3 regions of the Pseudomonas sp. PHC1 genome follow, and region 1 is predicted to be linked to each of the others. Evidence: predicted binding sites of a transcription regulator. Region 1 holds the regulator's gene; each other region holds the start of a gene.

What was found. The regulator sigma-54, encoded in region 1, starts transcription at its own class of promoters, with help from an activator protein. The targets are predictions, from matches to a motif close to ANTGGCATNNANNTTGCTNT.
Positions count from the first base shown of each region.
Region 2: the regulator sigma-54 is predicted to act here: its motif matches at 2,920-2,939, upstream of glnA (glutamate--ammonia ligase).
Region 3: the regulator sigma-54 is predicted to act here: its motif matches at 2,897-2,916, upstream of glnK (P-II family nitrogen regulator).

Region 1 is NZ_JBJXHJ010000016.1:87,632-92,398, reverse strand. Features, by position in the region: gene ACKJSM_RS19570 (ZIP family metal transporter) at 1-321, shown strand, start outside; gene ACKJSM_RS19565 (HPr family phosphocarrier protein) at 360-635, opposite strand; gene rapZ (RNase adapter RapZ) at 651-1,508, opposite strand; gene ptsN (PTS IIA-like nitrogen regulatory protein PtsN) at 1,511-1,975, opposite strand; gene hpf (ribosome hibernation-promoting factor, HPF/YfiA family) at 1,987-2,295, opposite strand; gene ACKJSM_RS19545 (RNA polymerase factor sigma-54) at 2,369-3,862, opposite strand; gene lptB (LPS export ABC transporter ATP-binding protein) at 4,049-4,767, opposite strand, start outside.
Region 2 is NZ_JBJXHJ010000003.1:37,206-41,972, reverse strand. Features, by position in the region: gene typA (translational GTPase TypA) at 1-1,111, opposite strand, end outside; gene thiI (tRNA uracil 4-sulfurtransferase ThiI) at 1,251-2,705, opposite strand; gene glnA (glutamate--ammonia ligase) at 3,033-4,439, shown strand; gene ACKJSM_RS05250 (cupin domain-containing protein) at 4,621-4,767, shown strand, end outside.
Region 3 is NZ_JBJXHJ010000002.1:438,812-443,578, reverse strand. Features, by position in the region: gene ACKJSM_RS04655 (hypothetical protein) at 1-1, opposite strand, end outside; partial or broken gene ACKJSM_RS04650 (YifB family Mg chelatase-like AAA ATPase) at 82-924, opposite strand; gene ACKJSM_RS04645 (HigA family addiction module antitoxin) at 1,480-1,749, shown strand; partial or broken gene ACKJSM_RS04640 (Bro-N domain-containing protein) at 1,764-2,048, opposite strand; gene ACKJSM_RS04635 (accessory factor UbiK family protein) at 2,444-2,704, opposite strand; gene glnK (P-II family nitrogen regulator) at 3,103-3,441, shown strand; gene ACKJSM_RS04625 (ammonium transporter) at 3,479-4,767, shown strand, end outside.

The sequences.
Region 1 (4,767 bases):
ATTGCCTTGCAGGATGTACCGGAAGGGCTGGTGATTGCGCTGGTACTGGCCGGTGCCGGGATGTCGCGGGTCAAGGCGTTTTTGATTGGCGCAGCGTCAGGTCTGGTCGAACCGGTGTTCGCGCTGCTTTGCGCGTGGCTGGTCAGCCTTGCCGAATTGTTACTGCCCTTGGGGCTGGCGTTGGCGGCGGGCGCCATGCTGCTGGTGGTGACTCACGAGGTCATTCCGGAGTCGCGACGCAATGGTCACGAGAAGCTGGCAAGCTTGGGATTGTTGATTGGCTTCTGCCTGATGATGGTGATGGATACGGCATTGGGCTGAAACGCAGGAGGGAGCTTGCTCCCTCGCTTCAAGCGTTTTCAACCACCTTCATCGAAGTAGTTATTGATCAACGCAACCAGCGCATCCATGGCTTCCTGTTCCTGGTGGCCTTCGGTGCTCAGGTGGATTTTGGTGCCCTTACCCGCAGCAAGCATCATCATCGCCATGATGCTTTTACCGTCAACCGTGGTGTCCGGGGTGCGGCCGACTCTGATCGCGCAATCGGGAAACTGGCCCGCCACGCCGACGAATTTTGCCGATGCGCGGGCATGCAGGCCCAGCTTGTTGATGATTTCTATTTCCCGAGCAGGCATCGCGGTGTGAATCCTTTAGCTGAGGTCGCGGTGGCGAACCTGGACGTTCTTCAGGGTCTTCTGCAGCGCCTGGCCAAGACGTTCGGTCAGGTAAACGGAACGGTGATGCCCGCCGGTGCAGCCGATGGCAATGGTGACGTAAGCGCGGTTGCTCGCGGCAAAGCGCGGCAACCATTTGTGCAGGTACGTGTAAATATCCTGATACATCTCCTCGACCTCAGGCTGCGCCGCCAGATACTCGGCGACCGGCTGATCGAGACCGGATTGCGCGCGCAGTTCCGGTTTCCAGTATGGGTTCGGCAGGCAGCGTACATCGAACACCAGATCCGCATCCACCGGCATGCCGCGTTTGAAACCGAACGACTCGACCAGAAACGCGGTGCCAGGTTCCGGCTGATTCAGCAGGCGCAACTTGATCGTGTCGCGTAGCTGGTACAGGTTGAGATGGGTGGTATTGATCTTCAGGTCGGCGAGATCGGCAATGGGGCCGAGCAGCGTGCTTTCATCCTGAATGGCCTCTGCCAGCGAACGATTGGCGTTGCTCAGTGGGTGGCGGCGGCGAGTTTCAGAGAAACGCTTGAGCAGGGTTTCTTCGTCGGCATCCAGGTACAGGACATCGCATTGAATATGCTTGGCGCGTGCGTCTTCAAGTAATTCCGGAAAACGGGTCAGATGGCTCGGCAGATTGCGTGCATCGATCGATACTGCCACCAGTGGCTGCGCCAGCTCGGTATGAATCAGGGCCCGTTCGGCCAGTTCCGGCAGTAGACCGGCCGGCAGGTTATCGATGCAGTAGTAGCCGTTGTCCTCAAGGACATCCAGGGCGGTACTTTTACCCGAGCCGGAACGGCCACTGACAATGATCAAGCGCATGGTTACGGCCTGTTCTGTTCTTCCAGTACAACCTGGTACAAGGCTTCGTTGCTTGGCGCGCTGCGCAGTCTTTCGCGCACGTCCTTGCGGTCGAGCATGCTGGCGATCTGGCGTAACAGCTCCAGGTGCGCATCGGTGGCGGCTTCCGGCACCAGCAGGACGAACAGCAGGTCCACGGGCGCGCCGTCGATGGCGTCGAAATCGATGGGGGCATCAAGGTGCATCAGCGCACTGATCGGCGCTTCACAGCCCTTGAGGCGGCAGTGGGGGATGGCGATGCCGTTGCCAAAACCGGTAGAACCCAGTTTTTCACGGGCAATCAATGCCTCGAAGACATCTTGCATCTCCAGATCCGGGACTTCCCGGGCGATCAGGTTGGCAATTTGTTCGAGGGCTTTCTTTTTACTGCCGCCCGGCACGTTCACCAGGGAACGGCCGGGGGTCAGGATACTTTCAAGTCGGATCATGGGGGTGGGGGTTATCGACCGGTAGCGCCCTGAAGCAGGCTCTGGGTCTTTTCCTTATGCTTTTTGAGTTGTTTATCGAGCTTGTCGGTCAGCGCGTCGATCGCAGCGTACATATCGGTATGTTCCGCGTTGGCGACGACCTCATTGCCGGGAATATGCAGCGTGGCTTCGATTTTCTGCTTCAGCTTTTCGACACACATCGTGACTTGCACGTTGGTGATCTTGTCGAAATGCCCTTCGAGCTTCTTGAGCTTGAGCTCGATGTACTCGCGCAGAGGCTGGGTCACTTCCAGTTGGTGTCCACTGATGTTGACTTGCATACAGCTTCTCCTTCGTTGCCAGTGCATAAAGCGGCAGGCCGAAGAGCCTGCCACTGGAACGCTGTAACGTGGCTTACATCAACCGCTTGCGTTCGCTCGAAGGCGCGATCCCGAGGGATTCGCGGTACTTGGCGACGGTGCGGCGAGCCACCTGAATGCCTTGTGCCTCCAGTAAACCAGCGATCTTGCTGTCACTCAACGGCTTTTTCTGATTTTCCGCGGCGACCAGTTTCTTGATGATCGCGCGGATCGCCGTGGACGAGCATTCGCCGCCTTCGGAGGTGCTCACATGGCTGGAGAAAAAGTATTTCAGTTCATATATGCCCCGAGGGGTATGCATGAATTTTTGCGTAGTCACGCGGGAAATCGTCGACTCGTGCATGCCCACCGCTTCTGCGATGTCATGCAGGACCAGGGGCTTCATCGCTTCGTCGCCGTACTCCAGAAAACCGCGCTGATGCTCGACGATCTGGGTGGCCACTTTCATCAGGGTTTCGTTGCGGCTTTGCAGGCTCTTGATGAACCAGCGGGCTTCCTGCAACTGATTGCGCATGAAGGTGTTATCGGCGCTGGTGTCGGCGCGGCGCACGAAACCGGCGTACTGGGCGTTGACCCGCAGGCGGGGCACCGACTCCTGGTTCAGCTCCACCAGCCAGCGTTCGTTGTCCTTGCGCACGATCACGTCAGGCACCACGTATTCGGCTTCGGTCGACTCGATCTGCGAACCGGGGCGCGGGTTGAGGCTCTGCACCAGTTCGATGACCTGGCGAAGTTCGTCTTCCTTGAGTTTCATGCGACGCATCAGCTGGCTGTAGTCGCGGCTGCCGAGCAGATCGATGTAATCGGTAACCAGGCGCTTGGCTTCGGCCAGCCAAGGGGTCTTGGCCGACAGCTGGCGCAATTGCAGCAGCAGGCATTCGCCCAGGTTGCGTGCGCCGATGCCAGCCGGTTCGAACTGCTGGATACGGTGCAGGACCGCTTCGATTTCGTCCAGTTCGATATCGAGCTCCGGATCGAAGGCGTCAAGGATCTCTTCGAGGGTCTCGTCGAGGTAGCCTTGATTGTTGATGCAATCGATCAGGGTCACGGCGATCAGGCGATCGGTGTCGGACATCGGTGCCAGGTTCAACTGCCACAGCAGATGGCTTTGCAGACTCTCACCGGCGGAAGTGCGGGTGGTGAAGTCCCACTCGTCATCGTCGCTGCTTGGCAGGCTGCTGGCGCTGGTCTGGTAGACGTCTTCCCAGGCGGTGTCGACTGGCAGTTCGTTGGGGATTCGCTCGTTCCATTCGCCGTCTTCGAGGTTATCGACTGTCGGCGCGGTCTCCTGGTAGGAGGGTTCCTGGATCTCGGTGTTGGGCTTCTGTTCGGCGTTGTCGGCCATGGGATCGGAGTTGTCGAAGTCGTCGCCGTCTTCCTGGCGTTCGAGCATCGGATTGGATTCCAGAGCCTCCTGGATTTCCTGTTGCAGATCCAGGGTCGACAATTGGAGCAGGCGGATGGCCTGTTGCAGCTGCGGTGTCATCGTCAGCTGCTGGCCCATTCTCAAGACTAGCGATGGTTTCATGGCAGGGGCTTAACACCTTATTCGCCGGCGCTATGCGCCATCCACTACAGGGCGCCGAGGCGCCAAACTTAAGCAAATTATATGCCTGAAACTGTCGTGTTTGCCTAGAGCGCTGTAACAATAAAAGCGTATAAAAAGGCGCTTCAACGTTACAGCACCCGGACGGCTGGTCGAATGCCGTCGTGCTTACAGGCGGAACTCGTGACCCAGATACACTTCCTTCACCAGATCGTTGGCGAGGATGGTCGCGGAGTCGCCTTCGGCGATCAACTGACCGTCGTTGACGATGTAGGCGGTTTCGCAGATATCCAGCGTCTCGCGGACGTTGTGGTCGGTGATCAGTACACCAATACCCTTGGCCTTGAGGTGGTGGATGATCTGCTTGATGTCGCCGACCGAGATCGGGTCGACACCGGCGAACGGTTCGTCGAGCAGGATGAATTTCGGTGCCGTGGCCAGTGCGCGGGCGATTTCCACTCGGCGGCGCTCACCACCGGAAAGGCTCATGCCGAGGTTGTCGCGGATGTGGCTGATGTGGAATTCCTGCAGCAGGCTTTCCAGCTCCTTGCGACGACCGGCCTTGTCGAGCTCCTGACGAGTCTCGAGAATGGCCATGATGTTGTCGGCTACCGACAGTTTGCGGAAGATCGACGCTTCTTGCGGTAGATAGCCGATACCGGCCTTGGCACGACCGTGCATTGGCTGGTGACTGACGTCCAGGTCGTCGATCAGTACGCGACCCTGATCGGCCTGAACCAGGCCGACGATCATGTAGAAACACGTGGTCTTGCCGGCGCCGTTCGGGCCGAGCAGGCCGACGATCTGACCGCTGTCGATCGACAGGCTGACGTCGCGCACGACCTGGCGGCTTTTATAGGCCTTGGCCAGGTGCTGAGCTTTCAGAG
Region 2 (4,767 bases), on a different contig from region 1:
CGATCAGTACCGAGAGGTGCAGCTCACCACGGCCGGAAACCTTGAACTTGTCAGCCGAGTCGCCTTCTTCAACGCGCAGTGCAACGTTGTACAGCAGCTCTTTGTCCAGACGATCCTTGATGTTACGGGAGGTCACGAACTTGCCTTCTTTACCGCAGAATGGCGAGTCGTTTACCTGGAAGGTCATGGAAACGGTTGGCTCGTCAACGGTCAGCGGCTTCATCGCCTCGACGTTGTTGATGTCGCACAGGGTGTCGGAGATGAACAGCTCGTCGAAACCGCTGATGCAGACGATGTCGCCGGCTGCAGCTTCTTCAACGTCAATGCGGTGCAGACCGTGGTGACCCATCAGCTTCAGGATACGACCGTTGCGGCGCTTGCCGTCGGCGCTGATAGCGACAACCGGGGTGTTCGGCTTGACCCGACCACGAGCGATACGGCCAACACCGATAACACCCAGGAAGCTGTTGTAGTCCAGAGCGGAGATCTGCATCTGGAACGGGCCGTCACGGTCAACAGCCGGAGGCGGAACGTGGTCGACTACCGCCTGGTACAGCGCGGTCATGTCTTCGCCCATGGCGGTGTGGTCCAGACCGGCGATGCCGTTCAGGGCCGAAGCGTAAACAACCTGGAAGTCCAGTTGTTCTTCGGTGGCGCCCAGGTTGTCGAACAGATCGAAGATCTGGTCCAGAACCCAGTCAGGACGCGCGCCCGGACGGTCAACCTTGTTGATGACCACGATTGGACGCAGGCCGGCTTCGAAAGCCTTCTTGGTCACGAAACGGGTTTGCGGCATAGGGCCGTCCTGGGCGTCGACCAGCAGCAGCACGGAGTCAACCATGGACATAACGCGCTCAACTTCGCCGCCGAAGTCGGCGTGGCCCGGGGTGTCCACGATGTTGATGTGGTAGCCGTTCCAGTTGATGGCGGTGTTTTTCGCCAGAATGGTAATGCCGCGCTCTTTTTCCTGGTCGTTGGAGTCCATCACGCGCTCGTCGTTGAGCTCGTTGCGCTCCAGGGTGCCGGATTGACGCAGGAGTTTGTCTACCAGGGTGGTCTTACCATGGTCAACGTGGGCAATGATGGCGATGTTGCGTAGATTTTCGATCACTTGTGTATCTCGATCAGAGGATTCGGTTTGCTGACAAGTCTTGGCAGCGATTGACAGTAGTGTCCGGCATGGCCGTTACAGCTTGACGGCGGTGTCGGGGGGCCGGTGACGCAGGCCACAGGCAAACAGCCCCGGGCACTTAGCTCGGTCGATAAACGCGCACATTGGCATGCCCCTCACTGAGCAAATGGTGGGCATGCAGGCGACTCATCACGCCTTTGTCGCAATACAGCAGGTACTGGCGAGTAGGGTCCAGTTCCTTGAAACGAGCGTTCACTGCGTAGAACGGCATCGTCTGTACCTCTATGCCGGCGAGTTCCAGCGGGTCATCCTCGGCGGCATCCGGGTGACGGATGTCGATGACGATCTGACCGGCCAGCGCTTCGCTGACTTCTTCGATCTGCAAATCCTGGCCCAATTCGTCGATCACCCGATCGATCGGCACCAGTCTGGCGTTTGCGAGCGCACGCTCGAGCACCGCCATGTCGAATTCCTGCTCTTCGTGCTCGACCCGGCCACGCTTGGCGGCGGTCTTGGGGTTGACCGAGATGACGCCGCAGTATTCCGGCATGTGCCGGGCAAAATCACCGGTACCGATCTGGTCGGCCGTGTCGATGATGTCCTGCTTGTGGGCGACGATCAGCGGCCGCAGAACCAGTTTGTCGGTGACGCAATCGATGACCGACAGGTTCGGCAACGTCTGGCTCGACACCTGGGAAATCGCTTCACCGGTGACCAGCGCATCGATGTGCAGGCGTTCGGCAATGCTCGACGCTGCGCGCAACATCATACGCTTCAATACGACGCCCATATGACTGTCGTCGACCTTGCCGAGAATTTCGCCCAGCACTTCTTCGAACGGGACACTGACAAATAGCACGCGTTGCGAGCTGCCGTACTTCTTCCAGATGAAATGCGCGACTTCCATCACGCCCAATTCATGGGCACGACCGCCCAGATTGAAGAAGCAGAAGTGCGTCATCAGGCCGCGACGCAGGATCTGGTACGCGGCAACCGTCGAGTCAAAGCCACCGGACATCAGCACCAGCGTCTGTTCCAGCGCACCGAGCGGGTAGCCGCCGATGCCATTGTGCTGGCTGTGGATCACGAACAACCGTTTGTCGCGAACTTCGATGCGGACTTCGATTTCCGGCTGTTTCAGATCGATACCGGCGGCACCGCACTCACGGCGCAGCTTGCTGCCGACGTATTTTTCGACGTCCATCGAGCTGAACGCATGCTTGCCTGCACGCTTGCAGCGTACCGAGAAGATCTTCCCGGCCAGTGCGTCACCGTAGTGCTGCTTGCACTTCTCGGTGATGTCGTCGAAGTCGCCCAGCGGGTACTCGTCGATCTGCAGAAAGTGCGCAATGCCCGGCATGCACGTCAGCCGTTCGCCCATTTCTTTCAGGGCCTTGGGGTCGGTGACGCGGGTTTCCAGCTCGAGATTGTCCCACACACCGTTCACCACCACGGCCGGGTCCAGGTCGCGGAGCACGGTGCGGATGTTCTTGGCCAGCTGGCGGATGAATTTCGTCCGGACAGGTCGGCTTTTGATGGTGATCTCGGGGAAGACTTTTACGATTAGTTTCATGAAAACAGCGCGCGCAGGGCCAGCCGAAAAAGGGGGGCGCGGATTATAGCGGAAATTGCTCAAGGTTTAACCAGTTAATGTGCAGAAGGTTTTGCGCGCACCAAAACGGGTCATTTTTCAATTTGAGCGCTACATTAAAGGGCGAGATTTTCGCCGCCAAGGCTCTTTCAACCTTTAGAAGCGTGAATTTGGGGCAAAAAACCCATGCTGGGGCACTGGCATGCAATTTGCTCCCTTGTGAGGCAGGTTGCCTTGGCAGAGTATTCGCGCCGGCATCACCACTATTAAGGGCATCCACTACCCGCCCTAATTCACCCGGAGGACACTATGTCGAAGTCGGTTCAACTCATCAAAGATCATGACGTCAAGTGGATTGATCTGCGCTTCACGGACACAAAAGGCACTCAGCACCACGTGACCATGCCGGCTCGCGATGCGCTGGAAGACGACTTCTTCGAAGTTGGCAAGATGTTCGACGGTTCCTCCATCGCTGGCTGGAAAGGCATCGAAGCCTCCGACATGATCCTGCTGCCGGACGACGAAACCGCCGTTCTGGACCCGTTCACCGAAGAGCCGACCCTGATCCTGGTCTGCGACATCATCGAACCTTCGACCATGCAAGGCTACGATCGCGACCCGCGCGCCATCGCCCACCGCGCCGAAGAATACCTGAAGACCACCGGTATCGGTGACACCGTCTTCGCCGGTCCAGAGCCGGAATTCTTCATTTTCGACGAAGTGAAGTTCAAGTCCGACATCTCCGGTTCGATGTTCAAGATCTTCTCCGAACAAGGTTCGTGGATGTCCGACCAGGACGTGGAAGGCGGCAACAAGGGCCACCGTCCAGGCGTGAAAGGCGGCTACTTCCCGGTTCCGCCGTTCGACCACGACCACGAAATCCGTACCGCCATGTGCAACGCACTGGAAGAGATGGGCCAGACCGTTGAAGTTCACCACCACGAAGTGGCAACTGCCGGTCAGAACGAAATCGGTGTCAAGTTCAACACCCTGGTGAAGAAAGCTGACGAAGTTCAGACGCTGAAATACGTTGTACACAACGTAGCCGACGCTTACGGCCGCACCGCGACCTTCATGCCGAAGCCTCTGTACGGCGACAACGGTTCGGGCATGCACGTGCACATGTCCATCGCCAAAGACGGCAAGAACACCTTCGCTGGCGAAGGCTATGCCGGCCTGTCCGAAACCGCCCTGTACTTCATCGGCGGTATCATCAAGCACGGCAAGGCCCTGAACGGCTTCACCAACCCGTCTACCAACTCCTACAAGCGCCTGGTACCAGGTTTCGAAGCGCCGGTGATGCTGGCCTACTCGGCTCGCAACCGTTCTGCCTCGATCCGTATCCCTTACGTCAACAGCCCTAAAGGCCGTCGTATCGAAGCCCGCTTCCCGGATCCGGCCGCCAACCCGTACCTGGCTTTCGCAGCGCTGCTGATGGCCGGTCTGGACGGCATCCAGAACAAGATCCACCCAGGCGATGCTGCCGACAAGAACCTGTACGACCTGCCACCTGAAGAGGCGAAAGAGATCCCGCAAGTTTGCGGCAGCCTGAAAGAAGCCCTGGAAGAGCTGGACAAGGGCCGCGCGTTCCTGACCAAGGGTGGCGTGTTCTCCGACGACTTCATCGACGCTTACATCGCGCTGAAATCCGAAGAAGAAATCAAGGTCCGCACCTTCGTACACCCACTGGAATATGAGCTGTACTACAGCTGCTGATCCGGTAGCGCCGCGCTACGCGGCGTGACAAAAAGAGGCCTCCTTCGGGAGGCCTTTTTTTTGAGGCAGATTCCGACAGCCTCAATCCCCAAATACGCGAGCAGATTGCGCATCGTCCGGCATCAATCCTCGTGACCACCCCGTAGCCTTTTCCTCTTACGACCATTCGAGGAATAACACGATGAAACACTGCCTCTTCAAGACACTGCTGGCCACATTGCCAGTTCTGACCCTGCTGGGTTGCACCTCCGCCGACGAACCCGAGCAGACACAACGCAAGCTCTTGCTTGAAAGCAGCACCTCGTGGGACGGAACCCCTTACCTGCGC
Region 3 (4,767 bases), on a different contig from region 1:
TTCGCTAGTAACCAGTCTGATTTAGCGATGGAGTATTCCAGTAATACGAAGTGAGTCGCAACTTTCAATGGAGCTTACACTGCCACCGACCAATGCCGGCCCGGAGGCCGAGTGATGGGGTTGGCGGAACGGGCGTTGCGGCCAGTGAGTCAGCGGCGCTCCACTGGCGACGGATTGAATCGCTGCCACTTCCAGCGCTTCACTCTCGGCCAGCGGTGGCAGCAATCCCGGCAATCGGCTGGCCAGCAACGTCTTGCCCGTCCCCGGTGGCCCGCTGAACAGCAGGTTGTGGGCGCCAGCAGCGGCAATCAGCAGCGCCCGTTTGGCGGCGAGTTGGCCCTGTACTTCATTCAGATCGGGATAAGGTTTGGCGGCATGGATCAGCCCATCCGAAACATAAGGCTCGACCGGTGTATGCCCGTTGAAATGCGCCACGGCTTCGAGCAGATGATCCACCGCAATCACTCTCAGTCCCGAAGCCAGACACGCCTCCTCGGCATTCGCCCGCGGTACCACCAGCGTCCGCCCGGCCTTGCGCGCTGCCAGCGCTGCCGGCAACACCCCACGCACCGCCCGCACGGCGCCGGATAACGCCAACTCACCCAGGCATTCCACGTCATCCAGCGTCAACGTCGGCACCTGCACACTCGCCGACAGGATCCCCAGCGCAATCGCCAGATCGAACCGCCCGCCATCCTTGGGCAGATCCGCCGGTGCCAGATTCAGAGTGATCCGCCGCGCCGGAAACTGCAGCCCGGAATTGATGATCGCACTGCGCACCCGGTCCTTGCTCTCCTTCACCGCCGCCTCGGGCAGGCCGACCATGGTCAGCGAGGGCAAACCATTGGCCAGGTGAACCTCAACGGTGACGGCGGGAGCATCCACGCCTATCTGGGCGCGGCTGTGGACGATGGCGAGGGACATGGTCGTTCCTTGAGTTGAGTCAGGGGCCGCTTCCTGCGGGTTTTTGAAGGGTAGTTGAGCGGGGTTCTTGCGTTTGAGTAGAGGTTTACAAGACGTATCAGAAAGCGGTTGTGCGGGCCTATGCACTCACGCTGAAGTGTTGACTCTCGAGAAGTATTAAAGGTTTTTCGCGCTCGAGGACTGCAATTGCGCATCTATCGGGACTGGGCACCAGCAAGGCTCCCCCGCATTTTTGGCAGTAGAGAAGCTGGTTTCTCTGAAGTAGTGACGACGGGCCAGGCCGTCGGATTCTGAACCCGAGGCCGTTAAGCCAGGAGTTAAAGAATTGCTGCTAGCTTTGTCTTCCTCTTTTTATCCTTCACAGAGACCTCCAGCCTGATGGGTGTCGCTAATGTAATGACAGGCGTAAGGACTGCATAACCAGGCGCAGACGCTGATTTTTGTAGGGGCATGCCCTAATAGTTGTAGGACGCCAGCGAAAGCGACTCGACGGTCTTGTATCGCAAAGTCTGATGCACCAGTTTGGCCGCTCAATGCAGCCGCTGAAGGCAAAAAATGGACCGCAATGGTATGCGTCCGATTCATCCGGGCGAGGTGCTGAATAAGGAATTCATGGAGCCATTGGGCATGACGGTCATGGACTTGGCCACGCCCACGAACTGGCCTGAAACCGAGATCGAGAAGCTTGTGAAATGCCAGCTCAGGATCTGCGCCGATCTGGCAATCAGGCTGGCCATCCACCTCAACACCACACCTGAGTTCTGGATGAATCTTCAGTCGACTTACGATTTACGCAGGGCTCAGCTCCGGCATGCGGGCCTATAGCGATTGCAGCATCCGCGAAGCCCTCGGTATTCGGGGCAGTAGTGGTAGACGAGGAGGGCGTAGATACCGGATTCGCTGATCAGGAGGGTGTTTTCGATCTGGTTGTGGATCAGGGTTTTGCGGGTTTGGTATTGGTCGGGGTCGAGTTTTCGCAGCATGCGTTCGTTGAGGTAAATGTGCAGCAGGCGGCCCAGGTCGCGGGCAGAGAACCAGGGTTGGTTCTGGATGAGCAGGGCGTGGAGAGGGAGTTTGTGGCGGGTGAAAACCTGAGGAGTGAGATACGTCTCTTCGTTATTCATTGAACAGCTCCTTTTGCTTTAAGGGCTGCCCTCAATTGTCGCCAAACAATTGGGTGGCAGTCGTACGCGGGTTGGCGAACCGGAGCAAAAGGAACCCGGCAGACCCGAAGGTCTCCCACGCACAACCGCCATGACTCGATGTGGCGGTAAACATAGCCGCCATCATGGTTGTCGTGCGCCTTAAGCTTTCCGGGTCGCCAAACCCAGTGCTGAACATTCAGCATTGGGTGAGCTTAGGAATCAGGACTTCACGACGCAATCGGATGGCGGGGTTGCAAGCTGTAGGATTCTGCCGAGATTCGGCAGCGAATCCTGATGGCGGGAAGGTCGTTCCGACCTTCATTCGCGGGCAAGCCCGCTCCCACAGGGGGCCGCAGTCACAAAGAAACGAGGTTTTACTCAGCCGGCGGCGCCAGCTTCGCTTCCATCTCCGCCACCTTCGCCTCAAGGCTCTCGAGCCGGGCGCGAGTGCGCGCCAGTACCACCATCTGACTGTCAAACTCTTCGCGACTCACCAAGTCCAGTTTGCTGAAGGCACTTTGCAGCAGCATCTTGAACTGGCTTTCGATTTCGGCTTTTGGCAACGGCGTGTCGCCGCTGAACAGGCGGGAAGCGGTGCCGCTCAGGGCGTCGAGGAAGTCTTTGGGCGCGAGCATGGGATATGTCCTGGAAACAATGGCCGGCAGTGTATCACGCAGTGTCTATAGTCATTGGCGCAGGCACGGATGCACGCTTTTCGCGCAACGGGATGCACGGCTGCGCACCGTTGTTGTGCGTATCCCGAGTGCCATTTGGGTGATGGCATCTGCGGCAGCCGCCAAGGGATTGAAATCAGTGGTTTTTGGCGAGATGGCAAGCTTTCTGCTTAGTCACCGTTGACCCATGCACTGATGCAGTCGCTGTGACGAATGCAGTGCGGCAGACGGAGCGGGGAGTTTCGTCTGGAGCGGTTAGCTGGCGTCGACAACGAAGCGTTACAAAGCCAGGCACTGCGCTTAGACTTGAGTCGGGTTTGTTTTCCTGGGGCAAGTCCACCAATTCGGGAGAGAGTTTCATGAAGCTAGTCACTGCCATCATCAAGCCGTTCAAGTTGGACGACGTGCGCGAGTCGCTGTCCGAAATCGGCGTGCAGGGCATTACCGTTACTGAAGTCAAAGGCTTCGGTCGGCAGAAGGGTCACACCGAGCTGTATCGCGGCGCGGAGTACGTGGTCGATTTTCTGCCCAAGGTGAAAATCGACGTTGCCATCGACGACAAGGATCTGGATCGGGTTATCGAGGCGATAACCAAGGCTGCCAACACCGGCAAGATCGGTGACGGCAAGATCTTCGTGGTCAATCTGGAACAGGCGATCCGCATCCGTACCGGCGAAACCGATACCGACGCGATCTAAACGCCGCCACAAACCCAACGCCCCAGGAGAAAACAATATGACTCTGCGTAAATTCGCAGGGCTAGGAGCCCTGTTGTCTATCGTAATGCCCGGCCTGGCCATGGCGGCAGACGAAGTGGCAGCCCCAGTCCTGAACTCCGGCGACACCGCCTGGATGCTCACCTCTACTGTCCTTGTGCTGTTCATGACCATTCCCGGTCTCGCGCTGTTCTACGGCGGCATGGTTCGGTCGAAAAACATTCTTTCCGTGATGATGCAGTGCTTCGCCATTACCGGTCTGATCAGCGTGCTGTGGGTCATTTATGGCTACAGCATCGCGTTCGACACCACCGGCATGGAGCAGGGCGTCGTCAACTTCAACTCGTTCGTGGGCGGTTTTGGCAAGGCGTTCCTGGCTGGTGTCACGCCAGCGAGCCTGACCGGCCCGGCGGCGCTGTTCCCCGAGGCGGTGTTCATCACCTTTCAGATGACCTTTGCGATCATCACCCCGGCGCTGATCGTCGGTGCGTTCGCTGAGCGGATGAAGTTCTCCGCGATGCTGATCTTCATGGGCATCTGGTTCACCCTGGTCTATGCACCGATCGCGCACATGGTCTGGTCCGGCAACGGCGGCCTGATGTGGGACTGGGGCGTACTCGACTTCGCCGGCGGCACCGTGGTGCACATCAACGCCGGTGTGGCCGGTCTGATTGCCTGCCTGGTACTGGGTAAGCGCAAAGGCTTCCCGACCACGCCGATGGCGCCACACAATCTGGGTTACACCCTGATGGGCGCAGCGATGCTGTGGGTTGGCTGGTTCGGCTTCAACGCCGGTTCCGCTGTCGCCGCCAACGGCACCGCCGGCATGGCGATGCTGGTGACCCAGATCGCGACTGCCGCTGCCGCACTGGGCTGGATGTTCGCCGAGTGGATCACTCACGGCAAACCCAGCGCACTGGGTATCGCCTCCGGCGTCGTTGCCGGTCTGGTGGCGATCACGCCGGCCGCTGGCACCGTGGGCCCGATGGGCGCCCTGGTGATCGGCCTGGCGGCGGGCGTGGTGTGCTTCTTCTGCGCCACCACCCTGAAACGCAAACTCGGATATGACGATTCCCTGGACGCCTTCGGCGTGCACGGTATCGGCGGTATCCTCGGCGCAATCCTGACTGGTGTGTTTGCCGCACCGTCGCTGGGTGGCTTCGGCACCGTCACCGACATCGCCGCACAAGTCTGGATTCAGTGCAAAGGCGTCGGCTTCACCGTGATCTACACCGCGATCGTCACCTTCATTATCCTGAAGGTACTGGATGCCGTGATGGGGCTGCGCGTGACCGAGGAAGAAGAATC